One region of the Nostoc sp. CCY0012 genome, then DNA from elsewhere that is predicted to be linked to it. Evidence: riboswitches for the same ligand, from Rfam matches in the RefSeq annotation. Region 1 holds a riboswitch; the other holds the start of a gene.
What was found. A riboswitch is a leader RNA that binds a small molecule or an ion and turns the genes downstream of it on or off. The one in region 1 is predicted to bind cobalamin.

Region 1 (4,393 bases):
CCAACCTACTTTTCCTCTTAAGTGAACCGTATTGAGGTAAAACCTTGATTTTCTGTGCTTTCTGCCCAGGAAGTTCGGCGAAACTCAGACGAGCCGCCGACTTAGTTTGTATAGCCGCGATTTATAATCGCCAGGGCTAGATGCTTTTAAGAAAACCATTTTATGTCTATTCCTAGAATAGAACTGTAAAAAATGCAATCAATAATAAATATTTTTCAGCAGTTAATTACTTACATCTCAGAAGCAGTTAATAAAATTTTCAGCCCTAGAGATGATGATTATCCAGAAACAGGAGTACAACCATTTGAGGGAGATCCATCTGATAAAAAGCACCATTAAAAGGTCTTTGTTAGTTGGGTAATAATTCACATGTGCTGGATTTTCAGTGACTTGGCGACTTTATCTATTACTGAAAAGGTTAGTACAATGACTGTAGTTAGGAAAATTAATCATGAGTTAGCGATCGCGGGACAAATTACACCACAACAATTCCAATTAATAGTTGATGATGGTTATAAGTCTGTAATTAATCTCCGGTCGCCAGATGAAATAGACTTACTCGATCATGAACAAGAAAAAATGGAATTTTTCGGATTAATATACATTAATTATCCGACTAAAGTTGAAGAAATTACCCATCAAGCTGCCTTTGAGATATTTCAGATAATTAAAGAACTACCGAAACCCATGCTTATACATTGTGATAATGCCATTCGGTCAGCAGCTATCGTATTTTTATATATTGCTAACAAACAAGGAATTGATTTTGAAACAGCATGGCAAAGGGCGCTTGATTTAGGTTTGCTAGAGTTTAAATAAGTGAAGTAATTTAAATTGAAATTAGCTTTTTTAGATAAGTTATATTACTTGCTTTATTTATTAAAAAACCCTAAATTTAGCAACATAAAATCATAAGCCAGCAAAAAATAAAAGGTGCTAAAAATGACTAAAACTCTTGTAAATGTTACCCTAATCATGGTAAATCAAGAGCTAGAAACCATTCTAGAAACTTATCCTAATCATCCACATCAGGAAGCTTTTTCACACCCTGACATCAGGCAATGTCTCATTGCTTATATTCTCAATAGAATCCCTAACCATTACATCACAGTTGATCAAGAAGCAAAAGACAAAGTATTCACTAACTTAAATGATTTGTGGCACTCAATCGAACACAAGTTGCACATCGAAGCCATAATTCACCAAGGAATTGAGAAAGTTTTGTGTGAGCAAGCACAAGAGGTTAATCGGCATATTCCAGAGGTAGCTAATCCCAGTTTGATAGCATCTGATTGGTTTGGGTAGTCCCACCAAATTCCTGTAACTTCTGAGAAAGCCATACTAGAACATCATCAACATCTGTAAGTTGCTCTCCTGGCGGTGTCACGGGACGATTTACCATGACTACTTTCAGTCCCAATTCCCGTGCTGCCACAATTTTGGCATAGGTAGCATCACCACCGCTATTTTTGCTAACGATGGTGTCAATGTTGTGGTGAATCAAAATTTCCCGCTCATTATGCAAGTAAAAAGGCCCGCGATCGCACAAAATTATCCCCGGTGGTACTAAGGCATTTGCTTGGGGAGGGTCAATCATTCGCATCAAAAACCAAATTTCTTGCAGGTGAGCAAAAGCCGGAATTTCTTGCCTACCAATAGTTAAAAATACCCGGTTTGCCTGATTTACTAAAGCTGCGGCTGCGGCTTGAATATCTTCCACTTCGAGCCAGCGATCGCCACTTACCTTTTCCCAAGGTCGGCGAATCAGTTTCAACCGGGGTACATTAGCTTCTGTGGCGGCCTCCGCTGCATTGAAGGCAATTTGATGAGCAAAGGGATGAGTAGCATCAATCAACAAATCAATCTTCATTTGCCGCAGATACTTAGCTAGTCCAGCCACACCACCAAAACCCCCAATTCGCCAATCACCCAAGGGAACTGATGGTTCACGGGTACGACCAGCTAAAGAAGTAATTGCCTCAATTCCTGGCATCGTCGCTACTCTAGCAGCTAATTCTGTAGCATCGCTGGTTCCACCCAGAATTAAAACACGCATCACCATACTCTTCTCTGGGGTCGTTTTTCTGGGGACAGTTTTATCCAATATCTAGAATGGGGGAATTTTCGCTAAAACTCCTTTTTTCAGTGGTTCTGGTCTTTCTGACCAAGGTAACAAACCATCAGGTTTAGCGTAATATTGACTGGCACAGTCTAATACAGCAGATGCAGTGCCATCAACGGCTAAATCACCAAATAAATATGTTAATTTGCCATTACTAGCAAAGGCGACAACACAAGAACGATTACAAGCACTCATACATTCAACTTCTTGAATGGGAAATTCATCTCGTAATTCCCAATTTTGTGCTAAATCTTGAAGATTTTTGAGTAATTTTTCACCCCCGCTTTCACCTAGACGTTTTCCATTTTCCCAAACGCTAGCGCAGGTTTTGCAAACAAATAAAGTATGGGTGGCTACACCCAAAGAATTAGTATTGGCAGTATGAGCAGCAGTCATCTGTACCTCGCAGATGTGTAGAATTTAACAGTATACTGAGTTCGGCGGGCGTTCTGACTGGGAAACTCAAAAGGTGTTTGATCTTTTGCTTTACCTTCACAGCTGCGGGACAGTGCCGGATTTGCACCGAGCTTTCCCCTTTACCTCTAGTAGCTGACCTCTACTAGAACCGAATGTTTTATTTATCTTATCACTAATGCCAATAATCGTTTCAGTACACGTTACAAAATTTGTACTATTTAAAACTGGCAAAAAACAAAATTACTTAAGCCAAAATTAAAGCTACTTCTTTGGCAAAGTAAGTCAAAATTAAATCTGCACCCGCTCTTTTCATACTAGTTAAAGTTTCCAAAATTATCTTTTTTTCATCAATCCAACCCATGCGTGCAGCGGCTTTAATCATGGCATATTCACCACTAACGTTATACGCTGCTACAGGTAGGTTTGTGGCGTTACGGACTTGATGAATGATATCGAGGTAAGCTAAAGCAGGTTTTACCATGACAATATCTGCTCCCTCAGCAATATCTAATTCCACTTCTTTTAAAGCTTCTTTGGCATTAGCCGCATCCATTTGGTAAGTCTTTTTATCACCAAATTTGGGAGCAGAATCTAAAGCATCGCGGAACGGGCCATAATAAGCAGAAGCGTATTTAGCAGAGTATGCCAAAATTCCCACATCAATATAACCTTCTGCATCCAGCGCTCGACGAATAGCACCGACTCTACCATCCATCATGTCGGAAGGTGCGACGAAATTTGCCCCAGCTGCTGCTTGGGAAATGGCCATTTTCACCAACACTTCCACGGTAGGATCATTGACGATAGTACCCTTGTCATCGATTAAACCATCGTGACCATGAGTAGTGAAGGGATCCAGCGCCACATCAGTTATGACGATCATGCCTGGAACTGCTTTTTTAATAGCTTTGACAGTCCGCTGGACTAAACCATCTGGGTTGTAGCTTTCTGTCGCATGGTCATTTTTGAGTTTTGCGGGAATTACTGGAAACAGAGCGATCGCCTTAATTCCTAAACCCGCAACTTGCTGAACTTCGTTTAACAATAAATCTAGGGAATAGCGATAGCAATCAGGCATAGAAGCAATTTCAAATTTTTTCCCCTCACCTTCAGTGACAAACATCGGATAAATCAAGTCGTTGACACTGAGAATTGTTTCCCGCACCATGCGCCGTAAAGTTTCTGTCCGGCGTAGACGACGAGGGCGATAACGCAGGATATCGGTTGCAACTGAAGGATTTATAGAGGTCATACTCAACGCTGAATGATATTGATTATCATTATTTTTGCATAAAATCGATAGCTCACAATATCCTAATTGCCAATGGAGCAGTATTTTTTCCAAGACGAAGCTATCCAGCGATGCGGTTGAAATTTTCCCACACACCAAAAAATATCGAACAAGGAATTGAAATTCTCGGTCGTCTGCTCAAGAAATATCTAACTCCTAGCTTGAGAAGCTGTAATTTTAAGTTGTAAAAATTAGCCCCTAAAAGGAAATATTCTTTCAGTTTCTAGGCTCTTAAAAATAAACTTACATGCTTTAAATTCTCAAAATCTATAACCCACACCGCCTTGTACAGAAATAGCGGCACCGCCACCACCTCCACGATAGGCATCAAAAGCAATAATGGCGTTACCAAAAATCACAGTATTACTATTGGGGACAATGTAATCAATACCTGGTTGTAAAGCAAAACTGATTTTATTTCCCACAGGAGAAGAATTATCTCTGTCACCACCAGCCAAAACTAAACCAGCCCCTAAGTAGGCATCAGTTTGCCAATTTATCGGGACATCGTAAGAAACCGTGGGTACAATAGCTGTATTTCTGCCAACCAAAGCTTGAGCGCG
Region 2 (4,393 bases), on a different contig from region 1:
TAAGACTATTCAAGCCATAGAAACTATTGAACGCAATGCCAAATTGCAGGTTGACTTAATTGAAGATTTGCTAGATGTATCTCGCATTCTCCGGGGTAAACTCAGTTTAAATGTTTCCCCAGTGAATTTAGCAAATACCATTGCCGCAGCGTTAGAGACTGTCAGCCTAGCAGCTGCTGCCAAAGAAATTACTATTGATACTATGTTGGCGGCGAATATCAGGCCAGTTACAGGTGACCCGGCCCGCTTACAACAAATTGTCTGGAATCTGGTATCTAATGCCGTCAAGTTTACCCCTATGGGTGGACGAGTGGAAGTAAGGCTAGAGCAATGTGGTTCTATGGCTCAAATCCAAGTCAGCGATACAGGCAAAGGTATTAGCCCCGAATTTTTGCCATATATATTTGATTATTTTCGTCAAGAAGATGGTTCAATTACCAGAAAATTTGGCGGGCTAGGGTTGGGATTAGCCATTGTGCGGCAGTTGGTAGAGTTACATGGTGGCACTGTTGCGGCTGATAGTTTAGGCGAAGGTCAGGGAGCAATTTTTACTGTCAAACTCCCTTTGTGTAAACACGTAGCAACTTATCACCAGACATCGCTGCAACCAGAGATAGGCACAGATAATGCATCCCAGGAAGCAACTTTAGATTTAAGTAATATGAAAATCTTAGTTGTAGATGATGATGCAGATTCGCTCAATTTTATCGCCTTTGCGCTGAAAATCTATGGTGCAGAAGTCACCAAAGTAGCATCAGCATTAGAAGCATTGCCAATTATAGTCAAGTCCCCGCCAGATGTTTTAGTTAGTGATATCGGGATGCCCCAGATGGATGGCTATGAATTTTTACGCCAACTTAGGGTTTTGCCGCCAGAAACAGGTGGAAAAGTGCCGGCCATCGCCTTGACAGCATTTGCCGGCGAGTATGATCAAAAACAGGCGATCGCTTCAGGTTTTCAAATGCATATACCTAAACCAGTCGCACCAGAAGCTTTAGCCGCAGCAGTTGTTCAACTAGTTAAATAGTTTTATTAGCTAAAGTCTTACGGTTTTATGACTATCCATTGGGTAACAGGAGCCATTGCCCGCCAACCTAAAAATTTACCAATGGGTTCTGCCCTTTGAATGGCAATGCGAGTTAAATTACCGCCAACTTTTTCATACCATTGAAATAAGGTTTGTTCGCCTTCTACGGTGACAACATTAGCAACCAATCTTCCACCCGGACGTAATGTTTGCCAACAGATATCAAACAATCCCTCGGCTGTAACTCCACCGCCAATAAATATGGCATCAGGTGGAGGCAAGTCTTTGAGGGTTTGGGGTGCTTTCCCCGTAATGATTTGCAGATGGGGCGTTCCTAAAGCAGTGGCATTATCGGCAATGTATTGGATTCTAGAAGCATTTTGTTCAATGGCGATCGCCCGACATCGAGGATGAGTCCGCATCCATTCAATGCCAATGGAACCGCAACCTGCACCGACATCCCACAGCAGTTCTCCTGGGTTGGGTGCTAAGGTTGACAGGGTAATGGCCCTAACTTCCCGCTTGGTTAACTGTCCATCATGGTGATAGGCATGATCTGGTAATCCTGGGACTCTAGCTAAAGGTATCACCCCAGGAGCAGCAATACATTCAACTGCGATCGCATTCAAAGGAGCAATTTCCGTTTGATTCCACGTTGCAGCAACACCTTTGACTATCCGTTCATCAACACCACCCATGTGTTCTAATACAGTGATTTTACTATCACCATAGCCCCGATTTGTCAATATCTCAGCCACCATTGCCGGCGTATCTTGACCCTCACTCAAAATTAATAGTTTGGCTCCAGGATAAATATAAGATTGCAGCAGCGAGGCTGGACGACCGCACAAACTCAAAGTTTCTACCTCAGTTAAAGACCATCCCAACCTCCCACAGGCCAGGCTGAAAGTAGAAGGTGCAGGAATAATCGTAATTTCGTCAATGGGAATTTGTCGGGTTAAAGTCACACCGATGCCATAAAACATGGGGTCACCACTGGCTAAGACACAGATTGATTGACCCCGACGCTGGATGATATCGGCAATGGAAGTGCTGAGGGGAGATGTCCAGGCTATTTTTTGGCGTTGGTCGTTTGGAGGTAACATAGCTAAATGGCGATGGCCTCCGAAAATCACTTCTGCTTGATCCACCAAAAAACGAGCGATCGCACTTAAACCCTGTAACCCATCTTCACCAACACCCACAATCGATAGCCACTTCCCTGACATAGAATTTACTGTCTAAATTACGAATTACGTTCGCGTAGCGTTTCCGAAGGAAATATTACGAATTACGAATTAGTCTCAACGCCTACTCATGTTAAATTACAAAAGCTGAGAGTTGGGAAAGTCCGGTGAGATTCCGGGACTGTGCCGCAGCTGTAATGGTAAGGCAAAAGCAGAAAATTCCCTTTTTTACTTTCCAAGTCAGAATGCCAACTTCAGCAGTGTCCTCAAGACACTAAATAAATATCTAATCCCTGCGTTGCACGGGGAAGGAGTTGCTGTTTTGCTGTCCGGTTTTGCCACTTGTCCTGGCTTGTTTTATGATACACGCGCCCAAGATGGGATATTATCTCGCATCAGAATACCAGGTGGGATTCTGGATAGTAAACAGTGTCATGCCATCGCAGACATAGCAGATCAGTGTGGGGGTGGCTATGTGGATGTAACTAATCGTGCTAACCTACAAGTCAGGGAAATTCGCACCGGGATCGATGCCGCAGTTCTGAAGCATTTACAGGATATGGGTATAGGTTCTCGCAATTCTGCTGTTGATCATATCCGCAATATTATGACCAGTCCCACAGCTGGTATTGATCTGCAAGAATTAATTGATACTCGTCCCTTTGTGCAAGCTTGGGATAATTACATAGTCGAGCATCCAGAGTTATCAGGACTGTCGGCCAAATTCAGCGTGGGTTTTGATGGTGGTGGTACAGTTTCAGTGGGCGATCGCCTCAACGATATCATGTTGGCGGCGGTCTTAGTGGCAGATAGCGTTTACTTTCGTCTTGCTCTCAGCATTGGCCCTAAAGGAAAGCCACCCGTTGATCTGGGAATTTTGTTACCACCAGATAAATGTTTATCAGTTTTGGCAGCTTTAGCTGAAGTCTATCTCACTCATAGTGATCCTCACAGTCAGCGTAAACAGCGTCTACGAGAAGTAGTGAATAATTTGGGTTGTGAAAATTATCTTCAGCAAGTTGCACAAAGACTGCCTTTTCCTTTATTGAAGACTAACTTTACTGCTGTGCCAGTAGAAAATAAGTATGGGCATCTTGGTATTCATCCCCAGCGTCAACCAGGTTTATTTTATATTGGTGTAGTTCTGCCTCTGGGTAGACTAGAAACTAAGCAAATCCGAGGTTTGGCTGATTTAGCAGAAAAATACGGTAATGGTATTCTCAGACTGACACCTTGGCAGAATTTGCTGTTAACTGATATTCCCCAGCAATGGCTGATTCATGTCAAAAGTGAATTAGTTAACTTAGGATTAGATTTCTCAGCCAGTAACCTCAAAAGTGCCTTAGTGGCCTGTTCTGGTAACAAAGGTTGTGCATCTGCGGCTACAGATACCAAAGCTGATGCATTGAAATTAGCAAAATACCTCGAAACTAGAGTTACCCTGAATCACCCAATTAATATTCACTTTAGCGGCTGCGAAAAATCCTGCGCCCAACATACTAATAGTGACATTACCTTAGTCGGTGTCAGCCTAGAGTCAGATAATAAAACTGTGGAAACTTATGACATTTATATTGGTGCAGGTGACAGCAACCAAAAATTTGGACGGGAAATTTATCAAAATGTAACCGTTGCCGAACTTCCTAGACTGATCAAGCAGATGCTACAAGTGTATAAAATCCAATGCCCAAATCCCGATGAAACCTTTGGGAAATTTGTCAATCGCTATGAAATTGCTCAATTAAAACAGTTATTCTCTTCAACTTACAGCCAGAAAATTTGTTTCTAATCTCCAGTCCCCAATCCTTAATCTCCCATGCCTGACTACATCCGAGACGCTAACGAAATTTACAAAACCTCCTTTGCAATTATTCGAGCCGAAGCTAATCTAGATGTGCTGCCACCCGATGTCGCTAAAGTTGCAGTGCGCCTCATTCATGCCTGTGGAATGACGGATATAGTCACTGACCTAGGATATTCCCCAGAAGCAGTAAAATCTGGACGCGCAGCACTAGCAGCAGGAGCGCCAATTTTATGTGATTGCCGCATGGTTGCCGAAGGTATTACCAGAAGCCGATTACCTGCAAATAACCAAGTTCTCTGCACCCTTTATGATGCGGAAGTACCAGCAATAGCTAAACGTTTGCGGAATACGAGATCGGCAGCGGCCCTAGAATTA

Region 2: another riboswitch for cobalamin. It lies ahead of cobG (precorrin-3B synthase); the one in region 1 lies ahead of ACM0OS_RS16675 (DUF1636 domain-containing protein).

What each region holds. Positions count from the first base shown of each region.
Region 1 covers NZ_CAWUDM010000054.1:13,307-17,699, forward strand. The annotation lists gene ACM0OS_RS16655 (hypothetical protein) at 193-339, shown strand; gene ACM0OS_RS16660 (hypothetical protein) at 427-819, shown strand; gene ACM0OS_RS16665 (late competence development ComFB family protein) at 943-1,305, shown strand; gene ACM0OS_RS16670 (cobalt-precorrin-6A reductase) at 1,268-2,056, opposite strand; gene ACM0OS_RS16675 (DUF1636 domain-containing protein) at 2,108-2,518, opposite strand; cobalamin riboswitch at 2,544-2,707, opposite strand; gene hemB (porphobilinogen synthase) at 2,784-3,791, opposite strand; gene ACM0OS_RS16685 (hypothetical protein) at 4,091-4,393, opposite strand, start outside.
Region 2 covers NZ_CAWUDM010000039.1:37,976-42,368, forward strand. The annotation lists gene ACM0OS_RS13370 (PAS domain S-box protein) at 1-1,027, shown strand, start outside; gene cbiE (precorrin-6y C5,15-methyltransferase (decarboxylating) subunit CbiE) at 1,045-2,256, opposite strand; cobalamin riboswitch at 2,328-2,486, shown strand; gene cobG (precorrin-3B synthase) at 2,537-4,003, shown strand; gene ACM0OS_RS13385 (precorrin-8X methylmutase) at 4,031-4,393, shown strand, end outside.